Regions from separate parts of the Pseudodesulfovibrio karagichevae genome, predicted to be linked through region 2. Evidence: predicted binding sites of a transcription regulator. Region 2 holds the regulator's gene; each other region holds the start of a gene.
The links. The regulator sigma-54, encoded in region 2, starts transcription at its own class of promoters, with help from an activator protein. The targets are predictions, from matches to a motif close to CTGGCACGGNNNNTGCTT.

Region 1: AB6M95_RS18560 (Spy/CpxP family protein refolding chaperone) is a predicted target of sigma-54. The motif match lies at 2,832-2,849, and genes of this name have one in related genera.
Region 3: nifH (nitrogenase iron protein) is a predicted target of sigma-54. The motif match lies at 4,384-4,401, and genes of this name have one in related genera.
Region 4: AB6M95_RS16835 (ammonium transporter) is a predicted target of sigma-54. The motif match lies at 3,760-3,777, and genes of this name have one in related genera.

What each region holds. Positions count from the first base shown of each region.
Region 1 covers NZ_JBGLYH010000093.1:1,946-7,836, reverse strand. Annotated here, with positions in the region: gene AB6M95_RS18580 (substrate-binding periplasmic protein) at 1-626, opposite strand, end outside; gene ribD (bifunctional diaminohydroxyphosphoribosylaminopyrimidine deaminase/5-amino-6-(5-phosphoribosylamino)uracil reductase RibD) at 686-1,819, opposite strand; gene AB6M95_RS18570 (deoxycytidylate deaminase) at 1,791-2,249, opposite strand; gene AB6M95_RS18565 (FmdB family zinc ribbon protein) at 2,437-2,640, opposite strand; gene AB6M95_RS18560 (Spy/CpxP family protein refolding chaperone) at 2,921-3,427, shown strand; gene AB6M95_RS18555 (DUF4405 domain-containing protein) at 3,588-4,406, shown strand; gene AB6M95_RS18550 (two-component system sensor histidine kinase NtrB) at 4,417-5,891, shown strand, end outside.
Region 2 covers NZ_JBGLYH010000004.1:25,773-31,663, forward strand. Annotated here, with positions in the region: gene AB6M95_RS02525 (KdsC family phosphatase) at 1-456, shown strand, start outside; gene lptC (LPS export ABC transporter periplasmic protein LptC) at 457-1,074, shown strand; gene AB6M95_RS02535 (LptA/OstA family protein) at 1,058-1,915, shown strand; gene lptB (LPS export ABC transporter ATP-binding protein) at 1,916-2,641, shown strand; gene rpoN (RNA polymerase factor sigma-54) at 2,880-4,289, shown strand; gene hpf (ribosome hibernation-promoting factor, HPF/YfiA family) at 4,326-4,868, shown strand; gene AB6M95_RS02555 (PTS sugar transporter subunit IIA) at 4,871-5,320, shown strand; gene rapZ (RNase adapter RapZ) at 5,339-5,891, shown strand, end outside.
Region 3 covers NZ_JBGLYH010000002.1:40,930-46,820, forward strand. Annotated here, with positions in the region: gene AB6M95_RS00985 (tetratricopeptide repeat protein) at 1-1,424, opposite strand, end outside; gene AB6M95_RS00990 (sigma-54 interaction domain-containing protein) at 1,489-2,505, opposite strand; gene AB6M95_RS00995 (type 1 glutamine amidotransferase) at 2,952-3,647, shown strand; gene AB6M95_RS01000 (pyridoxamine 5'-phosphate oxidase family protein) at 3,648-4,127, shown strand; gene nifH (nitrogenase iron protein) at 4,474-5,301, shown strand; gene AB6M95_RS01010 (P-II family nitrogen regulator) at 5,374-5,697, shown strand; gene AB6M95_RS01015 (P-II family nitrogen regulator) at 5,708-5,891, shown strand, end outside.
Region 4 covers NZ_JBGLYH010000068.1:235-6,125, reverse strand. Annotated here, with positions in the region: gene metK (methionine adenosyltransferase) at 1-553, shown strand, start outside; gene AB6M95_RS16845 (EAL domain-containing protein) at 640-1,872, opposite strand; gene AB6M95_RS16840 (P-II family nitrogen regulator) at 2,002-2,334, opposite strand; gene AB6M95_RS16835 (ammonium transporter) at 2,377-3,711, opposite strand; gene AB6M95_RS16830 (2-amino-3,7-dideoxy-D-threo-hept-6-ulosonate synthase) at 4,262-5,059, shown strand; gene AB6M95_RS16825 (3-dehydroquinate synthase II family protein) at 5,070-5,891, shown strand, end outside.

The DNA of each region.
Region 1 (5,891 bases), on a different contig from region 2:
TCGCTCAGGACCAGGACGGCCTCGAAGGTGTCGGGCGGGAAGCTCAGGCCCGCGACGGTGCGCCGGAAGCGGAATTCGTCCAGGGCCACCGCGTCCACGCGGCCCGACTCGAGGAGCTGGATCGCGTGCTCGGCGCGGGAGGCGTAGATCAGGGGGAACCCGGCCCCGAGCACCTTGCTGGCTGCGGCGATGTCGCGCAGGGAGGCTATCCGGCGGCCGTCCATGTCGCGCAGGGAGCGGACCGCGAGGCGCCGGGAGCGCAGGGCGAACAGGGCCAGCCGCCCCTTGACGATGGGCCCGACCCACTTGAAGAGGCGCTCCCGCTCCTCGGTCCGGTACATGGAGAAAATCACGACGTGCGGGTCCATCTGGCCGCTTCGGTAGATGCGCGGCCAGGGCATGACCTGGATGGGCTGCTCCGGGACGCCCATCTCCTGCCAGATCAGCTTGAGCAGGGCCACCGACAGTCCTGTGGGCCGCCCGTTTTCCGTGTAGTTCAGCGGCCTGAACTCCTCGGTCAGGTAGGTCAGACCCTCGGCGGGGTCGCCCGGCTCGTGCGCCAGCCCCGGCGAGGCCAGGAGCAGACAGGCGAGCAGCGGCAAGGCGATGAGACTGGTTACCATCATGCAACAATCATAGCGGAGCGGCGAGGGCAAGGCAAGCTTGGCCCCTCTGCGGGCGGGTGTCAGCGGCTGCGCAGTGTGAGCATCAGGTCCGTGCCCACGGGCTCGCAATCGGCGATGCGGAAGTCCAGGGCCTGGGCCATGGACACGGCCTCGCGGCCGGAGTAGGCCGCCGGGGCGGTCTCGTCGCCGAGGATGCGTGGGGCCACGAAATGGACGAGTTCGTCGGCCAGTCCCTGCGCGATGAGGGCCATGGCGAATCGGCCGCCGCCTTCGCACAGGGTGTAGTGGCAGGCGCAGTCGTAGCGCAGCCGCTCGAAGCCGCAGGACAGGCTGAGGGCACCGGCCCGGCCGGGCAGGGGCCAGACCGAGGTGCCGCGCCGCCGCAGGACGTCGGCCTGGGGGCTGTGGGCCGAGGTCTTGGAGGTCATGAAGATGACCCGCTCGGGCCGGTCGCGCAGCAGGGTGAAGCGGCTCGGATCGTCGGGCAGCCGGGAGGTGACCACCACGGCCAGGGGCTGGACGAAGTCGTCGGGCAACCCCTGTTTGCGGCAGGTCAGGCTCGGGTTGTCCGCGTAAAAGGTGTTGCCGCCGACGATGACCGCGCCGACCATGGCGCGCAGGTCGTGGACCCGGGCGAAGGACTCGGGGCAGGAGACCGGTTCGGGCTTGCGCGATCCGCCCGCGATCTTGCCGTCCAGGGTGGCCGCCATCTTCAGGATGTTGTAGGGCGAGTGGGTGTTCTGCCAGAGCAGGAAGTCGTCGATGAGGTCCCGGCACGCCTGTTCGAGCACGCCCACGGTTACCTCGATGCCATGGGCGCGGAGCTTCTCCACCCCGCCCGCGGCCACCGGGTTGGGGTCGCGGACGCCGACCACCACCTCGGCCACGCCCGAGGCGATGAGGGCCTCGGTGCACGGCGGGGTCTTGCCGTGGTGGTTGCACGGCTCCAGGGTCACGTACATGGTCGCCCCGCGCGGGTCCACCCCCTTGCCGCGGGCGTCGGCCAGGCATTCGCGCTCGGCGTGGAGCCTGCCGAACTTCGTGTGCCAGCCCTCGGCCACGATCGCGCCGTCGCGGACCAGCACGGCACCCACGCACGGGTTCGGGGCCGTGGCGCCCCGGCCCAGCCTGGCCAGTTCCACGGCCCGGGCCATGAACGCTTGGCTAGCGGAAGTCGCCTTCCATGAAAACATGGTTCACTCCGGCCTCTTCGAGCATGGCTTCGGACAGCTCGTCGGGGTAGTTTTCGGCGTAATAGATGTTCTGCACGTTGCAGTTGATGAGCATCTTGGTGCACAGGATGCACGGCTTGGTGGTGCAGTAGATGTCGCACCCCTTGAGGTCCAGGTTGTTGGTGGCGGCCTGGATGATGACGTTCTGCTCGGCGTGCAGCCCCCGGCACAGCTCGTGGCGTTCGCCCGAGGGGATGCCGAGCTGGTCGCGCAGGCAGCCGACCTCCTCGCAGTGGGCGATGTTGGTGGGCACGCCGTTGTAGCCGGTGGCCAGGATGCGCTTGTCGCGCACGGCGATGGCCCCGACCGCGCGGCGGGTGCAGGTGGAGCGCTGGGCCACCAGGTGGGCGATGCGCATGAAATATTCCGGCCAGGGCAGTCTGTTGGACATGAGGTTCCTCGTTCGTTTCGAAGTGGAGGTGGTTCGGTCCACCTACCACTTCTCGGCCCGAAAGGGAACGGCCGTTCCCCTCGTCGGCGCGGGTGGCCCGCCCTGAAAAAGACCCGTCCGCAAGGGCGCGGCCGGGTGGTATGTGAACGTGTCGTGCGCCCCGGACCGGGGCGCGGCGCTAGACGCCTCAGCCGCCGCCGGTGCCGCAGCTTGAGCCTTGCAGGGCCTCGAGGTTCGGGCCGCCGCCGTCCACCTTGGCGGAGCAGGCGCTCATGAGCTTTTCGGTCTCCGTGGCCCCGCACTGGGGGCAGGCCACGGGCTTCTCGTCGTTGAACACGAGTTCCTCGAACTCGTTGCCGCACTGCGTACAGATGTATTCATAGATGGGCATGATCGTGTCTCCGGGTACCATGCAGTTCGTCGATACGCCGTAAATCGTGCCGCGCCGGGCATTTGTCAAGGGACGGCCCCTTGCACATTGCACCGAAATGTGCAAAACGTGTGCATGTAAATGCACAAAAAATGTGCGATGGTGCCGCGGGGTTTGAAAATAAATTGTGTAATTTTATATTGTTGCTGGTTTTGGCACGAGGCGTGCTTTAAGCGGACCAGAAGATCACACACTCTCTTCTTCCTGCTTGCATGAAGGCATAACCTTAGGAGGCTACAAGATGTCCAAAAAACACATCACCATTCCCGCCTTGGCTGCGGTGCTGGTTCTGGGCATGGCCGCGTTCGCCGTGGCCGGTCCCGGCCACGGTTACGCGGGCGCGTGCGGCGGCCCCGGCTACGGACCCGGCGCGGCGTACAGCCAGCTGACCCCCGAGAAACAGGCCGAGGTCAAGGCCGTGGCGGACAAGTACGAACCGCAGTTCGAAACCGTCCGCAACCAGATCTGGGCAAAACGCTCCGTGCTCCAGGCCATGGTCAACGGCGGCCAGGCCGACGAGAAGGCCATCACCAAGCTGGTCACCGACATCTCCAGCCTGCGCAACAAGATGCGTGACCTGCGAGCGGCCATGTCCGACGAGCTGGTCAAGGCCACCGGCATCACCGGCTTCGGCACCTGCGCCGGTTACGGCCGGGGTTACGACGCCGACGACGCTCCCGGCCAGGGACGCGGCATGTACGGCCAGGGCATGATGCAAGGTCACGGCATGGGCCGCGGCATGTACTAGGCCATTGAACCGGATCGATATTTCCGATAACCCGGAAAACAGGATATTGCGGGACAGGCGGCGTGGGGCCGCCTGTCCCGCAAATAATGATCATCTGCAGGCGGTGGCGGGCGTGCAGGGGATCCACGGCAACGCCCCATCTTTTTGAGGAGGTCCCTGGATGTTCCGAAAAATCACGTCCCTTACCGCGCTCCTTTCCTTTCTCGTCACGATCCTCACCAGCGTGATCCTGTACATCGTGCCCGAAGGCCGCGTGGCCTACTGGGCCGATTGGCATCTGCTGGGCATGACCAAGACCCAGTGGGGCGACGTCCACACCACCGTGGGCACCCTGTTCCTCCTCGCCCTGCTCCTGCACATCTGGCTCAACTGGAAGCCGCTGATGAGCTATATGAAGAACCGGGCGCGCGAGATGGTCGTCATGACCGGCCCCATGATCGTCAGCTTCCTCCTGGTCGTCGCGGTCTTCGCGGGCACGCTCTTCGGCGTTCCGCCCATGAGCACGGTGCTCGAGTATGGCGCGCGGATCAAGGAGCAGGCCACCGAGACCTACGGCAACCCGCCCTACGGCCATGCCGAGACCAGCCCGCTCAAGAAGTTCTGCGGCTTTCTGGGCCTGGACGTGAACATGGCCGTGGCCTCCCTGCACGAGGCAGGGTTCGATGCGTCCATCAACGAAAATTCCCTGATCAAGGACATCGCCCGGTCGCGCGGCGTGAGTCCGCAGTACGTCTACGACGTCATCCGCGCCGGGCAGGGGGGCGATCCCTTCGCCATAATGCCCGCTCAGCCGCCCGAGGGCACCGGCAAGCTGACGGTCGCCACCGTGTGCAAGACCTACGGCCTGGAACCGGAAGAGGTCCTGGCCCGGCTCAAGGCCGCGGGCATCGACGCCACCCCGGAGTCCACCTTCAAGAGCCTGGCGGGCGAGCACGACATGTCGCCCAGGGACATCTACCTGATCGTCAAGGGCAGGTAACCGAGGCCGTATGGATGTAGTTCACCCGGAAGGCAGGGAGAAGGGGCCCCTGGTCGCCCTGGTCCTGGCGCTCATCGTGCTGGGGCTGGGCAGCCTGTACCTGACCTGGCAATCCATCGCGCAGCAGCGGCGGATCGTTGAGGACCACATGGTCATGACCGGCAACTCCATCCTGCGCGGCGTGGACAACAACATCTTCCGCATCGCCCGCACCCTGCGCATGGGCAACCAGTCCTCCACCCTGTTCCGGACCATGACCGAGGAGCTCTTCACCGAGCTGGCCAAGTCCGACGACATCGAGTTCGTGACCCTGTTCAACCGCGCCGGGCACCCCATCGTCACCTCGGTCAAGAAGGGCAAGCACCCCATCTTCCAGCTGCCTGACGCCGTGGCCGAGGACATCGAGCCCGGCCGCGCCTGGCACGTCATGGCCGAGGTGGACAAGACCAGCGTGCTCCTGTCCGGGCTTCAGGTCCGGTCCGGCATCGCGGCCCTGCTCGGCGTGGGCGGCCAGGAAGGCGCGCGCGGGCTGGGCCCCGGCCGCATGAACGGCATGGGCGACATGGACGACATGGGGCCGGACATGATGTTCGACAACACCCAGTCCCAGGTCTACCTGGTGGTCGGCCTCAACGCCGAAAAGCACATGCGCCAGTTCCGCCAGTACCGGCAGGCCGCCACCTACCAGACCGGCTACGTCTTCCTGGCCGCCGTGGTCCTCTGGTCCCTGGCGTTCGCCTACCTGCGCCGCCGGGGGGCCAGCCGCAAGCTGATCCGCCTGGAGCGGTTCCAGAACAAACTTTTGGACAACATGCCCGACGGCCTGGTCACCCTGGCCGAGGACGGCGAGATCCTGGCCGCCAACCGTTCGGCCCGCGGACTGCTCGCCCCCGGACCCGCCGAGGAGCCCGAAGCCGAGGATGCCGGAGCCAGGCCCTGGACCTGGGACGGCGCCGGGAAAAAGGACGAGGACGCGCCCGTGCCGCCGCCCGAGATCGTGGGCGCCAACTGGCGCGACTTCGACTTCGGCCGCCAGACCAGCGAGAACCCGCCCTCCGGCCCGGTGGAGTGGGAGCAGTTCGACTATCAGGGCCGCCAGCTGGAAATCCTGTTCCTGCCCTTTCAGGAGCACGACGAGGACGCGGCCCCCGAGCTGGGCCAGCGGCTGGTGCTCATCCGCGACCGCACCGAGATCCGCTGCCTGGAGGAGGATCTGAACGAGGCCAAGCGGCTGGCCGCCATCGGTTCGCTGGCCGCGGGCGTGGCCCACGAGGTGCGCAACCCGCTCTCGTCCCTGCGCGGCTTCGCCCAGCTCTTCGCCACCAAGCTCAAGGGCCAGGCCCCGCTCGACCAGTACGCCGCGGCCATGGTCCAGGAGGCGGACCGCCTCAACCGCGTGGTCACGGACCTGCTCTACCTGGCCCGGCCGCGTCAGCTGGACCCGTCGTTCATCGACCTGGCCAAGGTCGGCGACTCGCTCAGGCA
Region 2 (5,891 bases):
GACGGCGGCCTGTACTACGGCGACGACGGCATCCTTATGAAGCGCTTCAGCGTGCAGGACGGCCTCGGCATCAAGGTGGCCCAGGCCGTGGGCCTCGAGATCGGGGTCATCACCGGGCTGGACCAGAAGCCGGTGGAGAAGCGCGTCAAGGAGCTCGGGATCAAGCATTATTACGCGGGCCGTCACCGCAAGCTGCCCCTCTTCGAGAAGATGTGCGAAGAGGTCGGGGTCGCTCCGGAAGAGGCCGCCTACATGGGCGACGACTGGATCGACCTGGCCGTGATGCGCCGCGCCGGGCTGGCCCTGAGCGTGCCCAACGCGGTGCCCGAGGCGATCGAGGCCGCGGACTGGGTGTCCTCCCGCAAGGGCGGTCAGGGCGCGGTCCGCGAGGCCATTTCGTTCATCCTCGAGGCCCGGGGGCTCAAGGAACAGGCCCTGCAGCGCTGGGTGGGCTAGATGAGAGGGCGCCCGGCTCTGGTTCTCCTCATCATCTTCGCCCTGGGCCTGATCCTCGGCCTGGGCGTCAACGCGCTTTTCTTTTCCGACCCCATCCTGGAGAAGCAGGACACCGCCGAGCAGACGCCCATGTCCCGCGAGGACATGTTCGCCGACGCCGACGTCTCGGCCGAGGACATCGAACTGGTTCAGGGCAAGCAGGGCAGCATGGCCTGGAAGCTGCTGGCGAAGAGCGCCAAGTACAACCAGGAGCTCGGCATCATCGCCGTGGATTTCCCCCAGTTGACCGCCTACTTCGGCCCGGACCGCCGGGAGGTCTACGTCCAGGCCGACCGGGGCGAGGTGGACCAGGAAAACGACAACCTGACGTTGTACGACGGGGTCAGCGGCCGGTTCGGCAACATGGCCCTGGATGCGCAGCACCTTGATTATGTGGGCGCAATAGGTAAGGTGTATCTCAAGGGCGGCGTCACCGTGCGCCGTCCGGACATGACCGTCCAGGCCAAGGCCCTGGAGATCGACCTGGTCACGCGAGAACTGGTGGCCGCGGGCGGCGTGGAAGCGCTGCTGGCCCCCGAAGGGCTGGGAAGGAGTCCTTTGCATGAAAACAAGGAATAATACGTTGCTGAAAACGGTTCGCCATACGGGAATTCTGCTGATGCTGGCCCTGTTGCTGGTTCCGGCCCGGGCCATGGCCCAGGACTGGGGCGAGGTGCGCGAGGCCACGGTCAACCTCAACGTCCGCAAGGCGCCCGAACCCGGCGCCGAGCACGTGGTCACCCTGGCCAAGGGACAGCGGGTCCGGACCGATTTCCCCCAGAACGGCTGGCTGGCCGTGTTCGAACTGGGCGAGAAGGACCATGACCTGGCCAAGGCTGTGGGCTACGCCAACGCCAAATATCTCAAGGTGGTTTCGGTCGAGAAGCCCGCCGCCAAGCCCGCCCCCGCGCCCAAGAAGGACTCCGGCGAGGGCGAGGTCAAGGCCCGGGTGGCCGAGACGCCGCCCGCGCCCATCCCGGTGGGCGTGGACCCGAGCCGCATGCCGGTGAAGATCACCTCCGACCGCATGACCTACGACGAGACCGGCAAGGTCATCTCCTTCGTGGGCCACGTGGTGGCCACCCACGGCGAACTGACCCTCTGGGCCGACAAGCTCTCGGCCTACCTCTCGTCCAAGACCGACAAGAAATTCGCCGCCGACAGCGTGGACCGCATCGTGGCCGAGGGCAACGTGCGGGCCAAGAAGGGGACCACCGAGGGAACCTGCGGCATGCTGACCTACCTGGTAGGCCCGCAGATTCTCAAGATGGAACGGAACCCCAAGCTCCAGGACGGCCCCAACTCCCTGACCGGCGAGGTCATCAACTTCCACATCAAGGACGACCGGTCCGAGGTCATCGGCGGCAAGCAGCGCGTCAAGGCCGTGTTCATGACTCCCGGCAACCTGAAGGTGCAGTAGATGGCCGAGGGTCTGCGCGCAACGAACCTGTCCAAGCGGTACGGCCAGAAAGAGGTCGTGCACAACATCAACATCCAACTCGACGCGCGCGAGGTGGTCGGCCTGCTCGGCCCCAACGGCGCAGGAAAGACCACCACGTTCTACATGCTCGTGGGCATTGTCCAGCCCAACACCGGGGAGGTCTCCCTGGGCGGCCGCGTGCTCACGGGCAAGCCCCTGCACGAGCGGGCGCGCATGGGGGTCAGCTACCTGCCCCAGGAGAGCTCCATATTCAAGAAGCTGACCGTGCGCCAGAACCTGGAGATCATCCTCGAACAGACCTCCCTGACCTCGCGCCAGCAGCGGGCCAGGGCCGATGAACTCCTGGAGATGTTCACCATCACCAAGCTGGCGGACCAGGCGGCCATGTTCCTGTCCGGCGGCGAGCGGCGCAGGCTGGAGATCGCCCGGGCGCTCATCCTCGATCCGCAATTCATCCTCCTGGACGAGCCCTTCGCAGGCATCGACCCCATTGCGGTCATCGACATCCAGGAAATCATCTCCGTGCTCAAGTCCATGGACATCGGCATCCTCATCTCCGACCACAACGTCAGGGAAACCCTGAACATCTGCGACCGGGCCTACCTGGTTTACGAAGGCACGGTCATCCTGGAAGGGGCCCCGAGCGAAATCGTCAAGTCCAGCCGGGCCCGCCAGATTTATCTGGGCGAGGATTTCCGGCTTTAATCCGCCTCTCCCGTCTTTTTTTCCTCTTTCCCGATTTACACTGACCCCAAAGGTTGGTACACTTTTTTCATACCAGAATATGCTTGCTGAATTATTAGTCGAAACAGGATGTTAGCACAATTGTGTTGCATCCTTTAATCCGCTATGACATAGTTGAACCGGGAAAAATGTACGGTAGTCGAAAAAAAGTTTCTTTATTTGGCAACCGATAAACATAACTTCAAGCGAGTAACGAATCATGGGACTGGAACTTCGGCAACAGCTCAAGCTCTCACAGCAACTGGTCATGACGCCCCAGTTGCAGCAGGCCATCAAGCTGCTGCAGTTGTCGCGCCTTGAGCTGCTGGAGACGGTGCAGCAGGAATTGTTGGAGAATCCTTTCCTTGAAGAGACCGAGACCGACACCGAGGTTCCTGACAAGACGGAAGTCCTGACCGAGTCCCAGGCCGAGGAGGAACTGGTCCGCAACGCGGACTGGGAGAACTATCTCGGCGAATTCTCGTCCACCTCCAAGCAGGCCCTGTCCCGTGACATGGAGATGCCCGAGGAGGGCATGTCCTTCGAGGCCCGCCTGGCCTCCAAGCCCTCGCTCGAAGGGCACCTGAACTGGCAGATGCGCCTGTCGAATTTCACCGAGCACGAACTGGCCATCGGCGACGTCATTCTCGGCAACCTCGACTCCAACGGCTACCTGCAGGCCTCCCCGGAGGAGCTGGCCGCCATGGTCCAGGCCACCGAAGAGGAAATAGCGGCGGTCCTGCACCGAGTCCAGCATCTGGACCCGGTGGGCGTGGGCGCCCGCACCCCGCAGGAATGCCTGTTGGTCCAGATGGAGGTCCTCGGATACGACGACCCGATCATGGTTTCCCTGGTGCGCGATCACCTGGAGGACCTGGAGAAGAACCGCTACAAGCCCCTGGCGCGCAAGTTCAAGATCTCCATGGACGAGCTCAAGGCCTACCTGGACCTGATGCAGACCCTCGATCCCATGCCGGGCGCCAACTTCTCCAGCACCGAGCCGCACTACGTCAGCCCGGACGTATTCGTCTACAAGTACGGCGAGGACTTCGTCATCATCCTCAACGAGGACGGTATGCCGAGGCTCCAGATGAACACCTTCTACATGGATTCCATGAAGGGCGCGGCCGACAAGGAGAAGGAATATTTTCAGGAAAAGATGCGTTCCGCCGCATGGTTGATGAAAAGCCTGTACCAGCGGCAGCGAACCCTGTATAAAGTAGTTGAGAGCATTGTCGGCTTCCAACGGGCATTCTTCGAGGAGGGCGTGACAAAGCTCAAACCCCTGATCCTCAAGGAGGTGGCGGAAGACATCGAAATGCACGAATCCACCGTGAGCCGGATTACAACCAGCAAGTACGTTTCAACGCCGCACGGCATTTTCGAGCTGAAGTTCTTCTTCAACTCGGCCCTGGATCTGAACGACGGTTCCCAGGTGGGCTCGGAGAGCGTCAAGGCGCTCATCAAGCAAATGATCGCAGACGAAGACACGAAGAAACCGCTCAGCGACGAGCGAATCGGCGAAATCCTCCAGGAAAAGCTGGAAGTGAACATCGCCCGGCGTACGGTCGCCAAATACCGCTCGGCCATGGGTATTCCTTCGTCTTCAAAACGTAAGCAGTACTTCTAGGTTCTGCTTGAAGCACTCTCAACCAGGAGGCAGCGTATGAACATCAGCTTCACTTTCAAGAACTTCGAGCCTTCCGATCACCTCAAGGGGTATGCGGAAAAGCGTTTTGAAAAGGTAGCAAGATACGTTTCCGACGCGGAGGCTGATCTCCAGGTCAACCTGCTGGTCGACAAGTTCCGCCACAAGGCGGACGTGATCCTGAACTCGGATCGCATCCATATCTCGGCCTACGAAGACTCTGAAGACATGTACTCCACCATTGACATGGTCCTGGACAAGCTGGAAGCCCAGCTCCGCAAGATGCGTGAAAAGATGAAGAACCGCCCCAGACAGGCGCGTCCCAATAAAATGGTGCAGATGAACTACCTGTCCTACGAGGACATCGCTCCCGGTTCGTCCCCCACCATCGTCGGCACCGATGCATACGAGCCCAAGCCCATGTCCGTGGACGAGGCAGCCATGCAGCTCGATGCCCGTGACAATGAATTCCTGGTCTTCCTCAATGCGGAGACCGACGGCGTCAACGTGATATACAAGAGAAAGAACGGCGATTACGGCCTCATCGACCCCGGAAACTAAGCATGAAACTCAGTGATTACCTGGCGAAGGAGCTGATCCTTCCCGAACTCAAGTCCGAGACCAAGTCGGACGTATTGAATGAACTCGTCGCCCCCCTGGGCGAACAATATCCAGAGATGGACACGGACCATGCGGTCCGTGTCCTTCTCGATCGTGAACGGCTCGGCTCCACCGGCATCGGGGACGGCATCGCCATCCCCCACGGCAAGCTTGAGGACCTGGAAAAGGTCATCGTGGTCGTGGGCCGCAGCCGAAACGGTGTGGAGTTCGAGGCGCTCGACCACAGCCCGTGCACCATCTTTTTCCTGGTGCTCGCCCCGGAACAGGTGGCGGGCATGCACCTGCGCGTCCTGGCCCAGATTTCCCGTCTTCTCAAGGACGAGGAATTCCGCAAGGCGTTCCTGTCGGCCGATGACCTCGAGGCCCTCTGGGCTCTCCTCAAGGGCGTGTAACTCCATGGACGGACTCCGTTGACCTCGACCAACCCCTTTCCCGTGGTGATCGTCACCGGGCTCTCCGGGTCCGGCAAGAGTACCGCAATCCGGGTCTTCGAAGACTTGGGGTTCTTCTGTATCGACGGGCTGCCTTCCGAGATGTCGCCCAAGCTGGCCGACCTCATCCTCTCCTTCGACACCAAGTACCGCGGCCTGGCGCTCGGCATGGACCTGCGCCAGTTCGAGTTCGTGGACGGGTGGGGTAAGGCCCTGGAAGGGTTCGCCGAACTCGGCATCACCCCGCAGGTCCTGTTTCTCGAGGCCAAGATGGCCGAACTGGTCCGCCGCTACGCCACCACCCGTCGCCCGCACCCCCTGGAGTGCCGCAACCTCGGCCTGGAGCAGGCCCTGGAGATGGAGAAAAAGCTCCTGGAGCCCGTGCGGCGCGGGGCGGTCCTGGTCCTGGACACCACGGACTATTCCATCCACGACCTGCGCCGGGTCATCCAGGCCAAGTGGTCCTCCCTTGAGGACGTGAGCTTGGGCATGCGGGTGCACATCATCACCTTCGGCTTCAAGTATGGGGTTC
Region 3 (5,891 bases), on a different contig from region 2:
TTCTTCTCCTGCTTGCCGTCCGCTCCGGGCGCGGCCGCCTGGTCCGTCGCGGGCTGCCCGGCGTCGGACGCGGGCTGCTCGGCGTCGGGCGACGGGGCCTCGGCGGTCGACGCGGGCGGTTCGGGGGCGGGCTCCACGGGCTGGACCGCCTCGGGAGCCGGGGCGACCGCCTGGGCGGTCTCGGGCGCGGGCTCGGAGACAGGCTGGTTCGCGGGCTGGTTCGCGGACGGAGGCGGCGACACCGCGCCGCCCGCCTGTCCCAGGCCGGACACCGGCGGCGGAGGCGGCGCGACCGCACCGCTCACCTGGCCCTGACCGGACATCTCGGCCGGGGACGGGGACGCGTCCACAGGCGTCGCGCCCTGCCCGGCCGGTTCGGCCGGAGGCGGGTTCACGCTGCCGACCGTCTCGCCGGGAATCGGGGATTCCTGCGCCGGGGCCGGGGCTTCGGCCGCCTGTTGCGGCGCGGGGGCCACGGCCTGGCGCGTGGCCGGTTCGGTCACGGGTTCGGTCACGGGCGCGTCCGCCTGCTCGGCCGGGGCGACCATAGGGGCGCTTCCCCCGGCGTCACCGGCCAATTCGGCGAACTTCACTTCCTCGGCGGACTTGTTCACCGCCTTGAACCGCAACTCGCTGGCGGGCGGATAGTCGCCGGTCACGGTCTCGCCGGGCATGGCGGGAGCAAGGGGTCCGGCCGTCCCGGCGGGTGTCTGCGCGGCCGGGGCCGCGACTTGGTCGCCGGGAGCCCGGACCTCGTTGCGCACTGAATAGGGCACGGCGAAAAACGGCTTGCGGTCGGCGGTCGGGGCCTCGGGCGGCAGATCCGTCCCACCCGCCGGGGCGGGCTGGTCGGGCCGGACCGTGGAAAGATTGCGGGCCACGTCCGCAGCCGTGGGGGCCTTGGGCGCGGGCTGGGCCGGAGCGGTCACGGAAGCGGGTGCGGCGGGCTTCGGGACGGCGGGAGCCGGGGCGGGCGTCGCGGCCTGGGCGGTCCGGGCCGGAGGCGCGTCGGGAGCCCGCCAGCGCGCGCCGATGGGGTCGGAATAGACCTGGAGCACGAACTCGGGTTTGCCCTGGGAGGGCACGCGGATGTACCCGAAGGCGTCGGTGGAGGTGGTTATTTCCACCCCGTTGTCCGTGGTGGCGATGGATTTGACCAGCTTGCCGGGAAAGTCCTGCGCGTCGGGCCGGGCCTCCCGGTTCCAGATGCCCACGGGCAGCAGGACCTTCAGGGTCCTCTTGCCGGTCCGGGCCACGGATGACTGTGGCAATGTGCCGGAATCAAAAGCGAAAGTCATTCGCTCCGAGCCGCCCTGCGAGGAATAGCCCACCCGCAGAGCCAGGGCGGGATCGACCAGGATCAGGCCCAGGACAAGGGCGGCCGCCAGGGGCCAGGCTATACTTTTGACATATTTCACAGTCACGGCAAGCAGTTATGCAATTGTCGTGCTACCCGCGAAACGGGCAGCTCTTGCACTACCCCGCTGGTTACAGCAAATCTCTCTTTTTCAGCTTCTCGATGAGGGTGGTCCGCTTGATGCCGACCAGCTCGGCGGCCTTGTTCTTGACCCCCTCGGCCTGTTCCAGGGCCTCGGCCAACAGGCGGCCCTCGATGGCCTCCAGAAAATCCTTGAGCTTGAGGTCCTTGTCCCGCATGTCCTTGAGTGACGGCCAGGCGAACCCGGCCGGGCGCATGGGCACGACCTTCTCCTCCCGCCTGAGCGGCTTCTCGCCGATGTCGGTGAAAATCTTCTCCGGCAGGTCCTCGGGCTGGACCTCGCAGTCGTCGCACAGGATGGTCAGCCGCTCCATGAAATTCTCCAGCTCGCGCACGTTGCCGGGCCAGGAATAGGTCAGGAGCATCTCCCGCGCCTTTTCGGACAGGGTGAGCGGTTTGCGGGCCTTGCTGCCGCAGTGGCGGTTCAGGAAATGCTCGGCCAGGAGCAGGATGTCCATGCCGCGTTCGCGCAGGGGCGGCAGCTTCAGGGGGATGACGTTGAGGCGGTAGAAGAGGTCCTCGCGGAACCGGCCCGAGGCCACATCGCCCTCCAGGTCCCGATTGGTGGCCGCCACCACGCGCACGTCCACTTTCTTGATGGAGGTGCCGCCCACCCGCTCGATCTCCTTCTCCTGCAGGGCGCGCAGGATCTTGACCTGCAGCGACAGGTCCATATCCCCGATCTCGTCCAGGAAGATGGTCCCGCCGTCGGCCAGTTCGAACCGGCCCGGCCGCGAACGGATGGCGTGGGTGAACGCGCCCTTCTCGTGCCCGAACAGCTCGGATTCGAGCAGTTCCCTGGGGATGGCCCCGCAGTTGATGGGCACGAAGGGCATGTCGCGGCGCTCGCTGTTGTGGTGCAGCGCCCGGACCAGCAATTCCTTGCCGGTCCCCGACTCGCCCATGACCAGCACCGTGCTGTCCGTGGGCGCGACCTTGCCCAAGACCTTGAACACCTTGGCCAGTGCCGGGCTGTTCCCGATGATGCCGTCCAGGTTGAGCGACATTTCCCCTCCGAATTCGCATGGATACAAAGCCAACAGGACCCCCTGCCCCGCAGCCATATCTTTACTATATATCTTCTCTGTCAATTTGCTGACGGCATGTCAACGACTATAACTCCTTCACAGAAAGAAATTCTGGAAAATCGCCCCCCTGTCTGGAAGCTGGACAAGGGGCAGCCGGAATGCCGCCCGTCGACGACGAGCCCGGGACCGGCCCGGACGGGTCACGGCCCGACGTTCTTTTTTATTGAAAAGTTCTCTCCGACGTATCAGTTATAAGAATCGATATACCCGGCCCATGTCCGCCCGTCGGCCTCGCCCGGGAGGATCCCGGCTTCGCCCCCCGCCGGGTGGTGATCCGTGGACCTCTCCGCCCTTTCCGGTCATCTTGGTCCCATATTTGCTCTGACAGGCCATCCAAACGCAACCACGGAGGATGCGACAAAGCCATGCGAATTCATACTCTCGAACACGTTCCCTTCGAAGGGCCCGCCGCCCTTGAGGAGTGGGCGCTCGCCAACGGGCACACCCTGGCGAGGACGCCGGTGTACGCGGGCGGCCCCCTGCCCGCACCGGAAGACTTCGACTTCCTGGCCGTCCTGGGCGGCCCCATGAGCGTTCACGACGAAGCCGAGCACCCCTGGCTGACGGCGGAAAAGGCGCTCCTGCGCCGGGTGGTGGAAACCGGCAAGCCCATGCTGGGCGTCTGCCTGGGCGCGCAGCTGCTCGCCGAAATCCTCGGCGGCGCCGTCACCCGCAACCCCGAACCCGAGATCGGCTGGCTGGAGGTGGAAGCGACCGCCGAAGGGGCCGACTCCCCGTTGTTCAAGGGGATGCCGGGCGCATTCACGGCCTTCCACTGGCACGGGGAAACCTTCTCCATCCCGCCGGGGGGCGTCCGCCTGGCGAAGAGCCGGGCCTGCGCCAACCAGGCCTTCGCTTTCGGCGAGCGCATCCTCGGCGTGCAGTTCCATCTCGAAACCACCCCGCGCAGCATGGAGCTGCTGCTGGAAAACTGCGCCGACGAGATCGTGGACGCGCCGTTCGTGCAGGATGCCGAGCGGATGCGCGCCCAAACCGGCCAATGCGAAACCATGCGTCCCACGCTCAACACCCTGCTGAACAACCTCACGAAGGAGTACTAGATGCGGCATCCCAAGCGCGAAATACAGGATAAGGCCAAGGTCGAGGAACTGCTCAAGGGCTGCACCACCCTGCAACTCGCATTGTGGGACGGCGAAACCCCCTATGCGGTCACGGTGGACTTCGGCTACGCCGACGGCGCCGTCTACTTCCACAGCGCAACGGCCGGGCTCAAGATGGACTGCGTGCGCGCCAACGGCCTGGTCGCCTTCACCACGGTGGTGGAGAGCGAGCTCATCCGGGCCGAGGACGGCTGTGGCTACACCACCCACTTCACCTCGGTCAGCGGCCGGGGCCGGGCCACCGTCCTGGAGGACCCGGCGGAAAAGGCGGCCGGGCTGGACGTCATCCTGGCCCAGCACCAGGGCCCCACCGGAGGGTATCCGGAAAAAGTCCTGCGCAAGACCGCCGTGGTGCGCATCGACCTGGACGAGCTGGTGGGCAAGGTCAACCCGGCCTATCCCGGCGACCCGCAGATCTGATCCCCCTCTCCCCATCCAACCGACCGTCAGGGCCGGAGGCGTTCGTCTCCGGCCCTTTTTTCGCGCCCCGCGCCCGTACCGTCCGGTGCAAACCGCATGAAAGCGTACCGATCGGTACGATCCGCCGGAAAATCAGGGCCTCGACTTCGCACCGATCCGTACATTTCCCCGAAAAATAGTTCGCCGTACGCACGAAATCCGCCCCGTTTCCGGCCCGGAATCAATATTTGACCAATTTCAGCCCGTTTTTTCCCTCCTGGCACGCGCCGTGCTCATATGGACTCGAAACGAACCTCAAAAGGCGGCCCCGGACATCCATAGGGGCAGGAACGCCAAAGGACAGAGCATGACCAGGAAAATAGCTATCTACGGCAAGGGCGGCATCGGCAAGTCCACGACCACGCAGAACACGGCCGCGGCCATGGCCAACTTCCACGACAAGAAGATCTTCATCCACGGCTGCGACCCCAAGGCGGACTCCACCCGGCTGATCCTCGGCGGCAAGCCCCAGGAGACGCTCATGGACGTGCTGCGCGACCAGGGCGCGGAGAAGGTCACCAAGGACAAAGTCATCCGCACGGGCTACAAGGGCATCCAGTGCGTCGAATCCGGCGGCCCGGAACCGGGCGTGGGCTGCGCGGGCCGGGGCGTCATCACCGCCATCGACCTGATGGAAAGCAACGGGGCCTACACCGAGGACCTGGACTTCGTCTTCTTCGACGTGCTCGGCGACGTGGTCTGCGGCGGCTTCGCCATGCCCATCCGCGACGGCAAGGCTCAGGAGGTCTACATCGTGGCCTCGGGAGAGATGATGGCCATCTACGCTGCCAACAACATCTGCCGGGGTCTGGTCAAATACGCCAAGCAAAGCGGCGTCCGCCTGGGCGGCGTGATCTGCAACAGCCGCAACGTGGACCAGGAGCGCGAGTTCCTGGACGAATTCACCAGCGCCATCGGCACCCAGATGATCCACTTCGTGCCCCGCGACAACATCGTGCAGAAGGCCGAGTTCAACAAGAAGACCGTCTGCGAATACGATCCCACCGAGAACCAGGCCCTGGAATACAGCACCCTGGGCCAGAAGATCATCGACAACGACAACTTCGTCATCCCGACCCCGCTGACCATGGACGAGCTTGAAGCCATGGTGGTCAAGTACGGCATCGCCGACTAGCCGGACCGGGGCGGGGCGGCGCCCCATCGACCCCGGAAACACAACATCCCACCCCTGGACAAGGAGCATCACATGGCACTGAAGATGATCAAGGCAATCGTCCGGGCCGACGCCGCGGACACCGTGGCCGACGGACTGGCCGAGGCGGGGTTCGCCTCCATGACCAAGATAGGCGCCTTCGGGCGCGGCAAGCAGAAGGGCATCACCGTGGGCACCATCCACTACGACGAACTGCCCCGCACCATCCTGCTGATGGTCGTCGAGGAGACGGACGTGGACGAGGTCCTCAAGCTCATCCACTGCAAGGCCTACACCGGCAATTTCGGCGACGGCAAGGTCTTCGTCACCCCGGTGGAGAACGCGGTCACGGTGCGCACGGGCACGAACGGTCTGTGAGGTGGCGGCCATGAAGGAAATCATCGCCATCATCCGGCCCCGGAAAATGGGCGCGACCAAGGAGGCCCTGGACGGGCTCGGCTTTCCGTGCATGACCGCGGTCCAGGTCCTGGGACGCGGCAAGCAGCGCGGCATCGCGGGCGAGCTCAACGTGGACATCCGCCCCGAGGAGCTGGCCAGGGGCAAGTACAAGG
Region 4 (5,891 bases), on a different contig from region 2:
GATCCTCAAGGAAGTCATCATGCACACCCTGCCCGAGGAACTGATCGACGACAAACTGAAGACCTACATCAACCCCACCGGCCGGTTCGTCATCGGCGGCCCCGTGGGCGACTGCGGCCTGACCGGACGCAAGATCATCAACGACACCTACGGCGGCGCGGGCGCGCACGGCGGCGGCGCCTTCTCGGGCAAGGACCCGTCCAAGGTGGACCGCTCCGGCGCGTACATGGCCCGCTACGTGGCCAAGAACGTGGTCGCCGCCGGCCTGGCCGACATCTGCGAAGTGCAGATCGCCTACGCCATCGGCGTGGCCCAGCCCGTGTCCGTGGTCGTCAGCTCGCGCGGCACCGGCCAGGTGTCCGACGAGCAGCTGACCAAGGCCGTCACCGAGGTCTTCGACATGCGCCCCTACTTCATCCAGGAGCGCCTCAAGCTGCGTCGGCCCATCTTCCAGAAGACCACCAACTACGGCCACTTCGGCCGCGAGCTGCCCGAGTTCACCTGGGAAGCCACCGACGCCGTGGACGATCTGCGCACCGCCTGCAAGATCTAGCTCCACGCCCCCTCTCAACGTCAAACCGCCCGGTTCGGCTTCATGCCGGACCGGGCGGTTCTCTTTCGAGCGTACGCGGCCTAACCCTATCGGGGGCCTCCCTCTTCGGCCCGTGACATGTCAACGCACAGGATGCGGTGACGGCCGCTGCTCTTGTGGTAAAAAACGTGGGAGATGGTGATGCACAGGTTGCCCGAGGCGAGGGAGATATACGGCCGGGTGGTGAACTTCTCCAGCCCCGCCTGGATGGGCAGGAAGTATTCCTTGAGCGAGTGGTCCGCGCCCACCTCGGCGGGCTCGTAGAGGAACCGCTTGCAGGTCTTGAGCCGGTCCGGGTCGCACACGGTGTCGGAAATCTGGTTGCCGCGCATGTCCAGGACGTAGAGGCACTCTACGCTGTCGTAGGTATCGATGAATTTGGCCAGGGCCTGGCCCATGTCCTTGACCAGGGTTTCGGCCAGCTCCTGGCACATGGTCAGCACGGTCAGGTCGTAGCTGGAATACAGCCGCTTGTCGTCCGCGATCTGCTGGGTGCGGTTCTCGCGGTGCCGCTCGGCCAGGGCGTCCACCTTGGAGGCCATGCCGGGCACCGCGTCCAGCCCCGGCGCGGGCCGGGCGAAATAGAACCCCTGGAACACGTCCACCCCGTTGGAGAGCAGGCACATGGCCTCCTCGGCGGTCTCCACGCCCTCGGCCAGGACCAGGCAGCCCAGCCGGTTGGACATCTGGACGAAGCTGCGGACCACCTCGAGCTTGTGGAACTGCTGGTCCACGCCGCTGATCAACGTGCGGTCCAGCTTGATGACGTCGGGCTTGAGCAGTGGGATGCGGTCGAGGTTGGAGAAGCCCGCGCCCACGTCGTCGAGCGCGATGAGGAAGTCGTTCTCCCGGTAGAACTTGACGAAGGACATGAGGGCGTCCATGTCCTCGCACCGGGATTCGATGATCTCGATGATCACGTTGCTCGGGCTGATGCCGCAGCGGGTGACCAGGTTGAGAACGTGGCAGGAGCCGCGCGTCCCCTCGTTGATGCAGGAGGCGTCGATGTTCATGGAGAGCATCAGGCTTTTGTCTTTTCTGTGCAACGCGGCAAAGGATTCCGCCGCGTTGGTTCGGCAGGCCCGGTCCAGGGCGAGCCGGGATGCCTTGTCCCGGGCCTGCTCGAACAGCAGGGTTGGAGGTATGATTTCTCCGCTTTGGGGGTCGAACCCTCTGCTCAGCGCCTCCAGTCCGACGACCGCTTTCCGCTTGAGCGATACCTGGGGCTGGAAGTGCGTGATCAGCGAACGATTTTCAATGATCCCTTGTATGTCTGGCACTGCGGTCAACACTGAAATACCTTGCCTGTCGGCCGTTACGTTTATCCACCCCAGTGCCTGTCATCGGCCCAAAAGGCCGGGGCGGCTGTGGTCACGCCGCCCCGGCGCTTATATGCTGTCGCAATCCGTCTAGAGGATGCCGTCCTCACCGGTCCTGATGCGCAGGGCCTTGGTCAGTTCGGTCACGAAGATCACGCCGTCGCCCTCGGTTCCGGTCTGTCCGGAAGACAGGATGGCGTCGATGGCCTTCTGCTCGAAATCGTCGTTCACGCCGATCTCGAGGCGGACTTTCTTGAGCAGGTTCACTTCGATCTGCACGCCGCGGTAGGTTTCGGTGAATCCCTTCTGGCGTCCCGAGCCCAGAATGTTGGTCACGGACAGGGAGTAGATTTCCTTGGCGTAAAGAGCCTGCTTCACGTCATTCAACTTTTCAGGCCTGATGTATGCAACGATAAGCTTCATTTCTTTTATCTCCTTGGAATGATCTCTGGTTAAGTTCCCGGACTACTCGTTGCTGAAGAGCTGGAAGCCGTTGTAGGCCTCGGAGCCGTGCTCGCCGATGTCCAGACCCTTGAGTTCTTCTTCCTTGGAAGCGCGGAGGCCGAAGACACCCTTGAGGATGTTCATGAGGATGAAGCCGCCGCCGAAGGCCCAGACGAAGACCGCGCCCACGCCGAGCAGCTGCACGCCCAGGAGGTGGACGCCGCCGCCGTAGAACAGGCCGCCTTCCACGTTGAACAGGCCGCAGGCGATGGTGCCCCAGGCGCCGCAGACGCCGTGGACGGAAGACGCGCCGACCGGGTCGTCGATCTTCAGGACCTTGTCGATGAATTCGATGGACAGGACGACCAGCACGCCCGCGACCAGGCCGATGATGATGGAGGGGCCGGGGGTGACGGTGGCGCAGGGGGCGGTGATGCCGACCAGACCGGCCAGGGCGCCGTTCATGGACATGGAGATGTCGGGCTTGCCGAAGCGCAACCAGGCGAAGACCATGGCGCCGAGGGTACCGGCACAGGCGGCCAGGGTGGTGTTCATGGCGATCAGGCCGATGGCGTCGTTGGCCTCGACGGTGGAGCCGGGGTTGAAACCGAACCAGCCGAACCAGAGGATGAAGACGCCCAGACCGGCCAGGGGAATGTTGTGACCGGGAATGGCGCGGGCCTTGCCGTCCTCGGTGTACTTGCCGATGCGCGGGCCGAGCACCAGGGCGCCGGCCAGGGCGATCCAGCCGCCCACGGAGTGAACGACGGTGGAACCGGCGAAGTCGCAGAAGCCGAGCTCGCCCAGCCAGCCGCCGCCCCATATCCAGTGGCCGGAGATGGGGTAGATCAGGCCGGAGATGACCATGGAAATAAGGACGTAGGTGCCGAACTTGGTGCGCTCGGCCATGCCGCCGGAAACGATGGTGGCGGCGGTGGCGGCGAACACGGACTGGAAGAACCAGAAGGTGTAGGTCCAGGGCAGGTCGGCCTCGGTGATGCCGCCGAGGGCGTACCCGGAGGTGCCGATGAACCCGCCGGCGTCCGCGCCGAACATGAGGGCGTAGCCGAACAGGAAGAAGATGATGGAACCTGCTGCGTAATCCAGGAAGTTCTTCATCATGATGTTGCCCGCGTTTTTGGCGCGGGTGAAGCCGCACTCGACGCAGGCGAAGCCGGCCTGCATGATCATGACCAGCGCGGCGGCGATCAACGTCCACAGAATGTTGGCGTTGGACTGGGTCAGGTACTCCACATCCTGCGCATAGGCAAAGGTGGGAGCCAGGACTGCTACCAAAGCGGCCGCGCCTATGGCGAGCCTCCTGGAAACATGGGTCGGGGACTTTCTCGAAAACATTGCAATACTCCTCTTTGAATGGAATGCGTTTCTAACCTGCCCCTCTCTTATCAAGAGTCGTGCCAATTACGGTTTTTATTGCTATTGGCGTAAAATCAGGCTTTTTGCCCGCCACACAGTGACCATATTTTTTCATTTTTGTGATAAAGTACATTTTTGCAGGGTGAAAATTACCCCAAAATTGTCAATATGTAAAAAATTGTCAAAAACCACAAAAAGTGACCGCCGGTCACAAGATTATAATGCAATATACGCTATCTCCTCGAAATCGTGACAAATCTTTTTATTGACAGATCGATCTTGAGGGTGTAGCTCTATTTCCCATGAACACAACCTTCGTTTCCAACGCATACTTTTCCAACTTTTATTTTTGGTATTGGTTTAGCCACGCCTGCGGGCTTGGAAGGGGTGCCGTGTAACCGAATGGTGGAACACACGTAAGCAAGAACTTCTCAAGGGCCGCAGGCAACAGCCGGCGGCCCTTGTTTTTTTACCGGCCGCCGGCCCCCCGCCGGCTCCTTGAGGGAAACAACTTCAAAGGAGAGAGAACATGCACATCGGTAAAGCCATCAGGTTGGAGCGCATCTTCAACCGCAACACGGGCCGGACCATCGTGGTCCCCATGGACCACGGCGTGACCGTCGGTCCCATCGACGGACTGGTCGACATGCGCGAGGCCGTGGGCCGCGTCGTGGACGGCGGGGCCAACGCGGTCATCGAGCACAAGGGGTTGGTCCGCTGCGGGCACCGCGCCCAGGGCAAGGACATCGGCCTGATCGTCCACCTGTCCGCCTCCACTTCCCTGTCTCCCTTCCCCAACGCCAAGTCCCTGGTCGCCTCGGTGGAGGACGCCATCCGGCTGGGCGCGGACGCCGTGTCCATCCACTGCAACCTCGGCGACGAGACCGAGGCCTCCATGCTCAACGATTTCGGCAAAATGTCCTCCGATGCCGCCAACTGGGGCATTCCGCTCCTGGCCATGGTCTACGCCCGCGGCCCCAAGGTGAAGAACGAGTACGACCCCGAGATCGTGGCCCACTGCGCCCGCGTGGGCACCGAACTGGGCGCGGACGTGGTCAAGGTCAACTACACCGGCGACAAAAAGACCTTCGCCCACGTGTGCGACGCCTGCTGCGTCCCGGTGGTCATCGCGGGCGGTCCCAAACTCGACAGCACCGAGGCGTTCCTCCAGATGGTCCACGATTCCCTGGAAGCCGGCGGCGCGGGCCTGTCCGTGGGCCGCAACGTCTTCCAGCACGAGAACCCCACCCGCCTGGTGGAGGCCCTGAACATGATCGTCCACGGCGACGAGTCCGTCGAGGCCGCGCTCAACCACCTCAACGCATAGCGGAAGCCCCATGAAAAAAGTCATCTTCAAATCCGTGCCCTTCGACAAGAACCTGGTCACCCTGGCGCTGGAGTCCGGCGTGGACGCCGTCATGGTCGACAAGGACCAGGCCGAGGCCGTCCGGGCGCTGGGGCGCGTGAACGTCATCACCCCCGAGGACATGCCCGTGGTCGAGCTGACCAAGAAGGCCGACGAGGACGTGGCCGTCAAGGCCATCAAGGCGGGCAAGGACGTGGTCCTCAAGAAGGGCTGGGAGATCATCCCGGTGGAGAACATCCTGGCCCAGGTGGACAGCCTGGCTCTGGAATGCGAATCCCTGGACCGGGCCCTGCTCGCCGCGGGCATCCTGGAGCGGGGCTGCGACACCATCGTGGTCCTGCCCGAAGGGGCCGCCGACCTGAAGCGAATCGTCGCCGAACTGAAACTCTCCCAAGGAACCATGGAACTTTCGACCGCCACCGTCACCGCCATCGAACCCACCGGCCTGGGCCACCGCGTCTGCGTGGATACCATCTCCATGCTCAAGCGCGGCCAGGGCATGCTCATCGGCAACTCCAGCGCCTTCTCCTTCCTGGTCCACGCCGAGACCGAATCCAACCCGTACGTGGCCGCACGGCCCTTCCGGGTCAACGCGGGCGCGGTCCACGCCTACGCCCAGATGCCCGGCGACAAGACCACCTATCTCGAAGAACTCTCGGCGGGCACGGACGTGCTCATCGTGGGCGCGGACGGGGCCACCTCCCTGGCCACCGTGGGCCGCGTCAAGGTGGAGGTCCGGCCCATGCTGCTGATCACCGCCGAGGTCAAGACCGCGAGCGGCGTGAAGACCGGC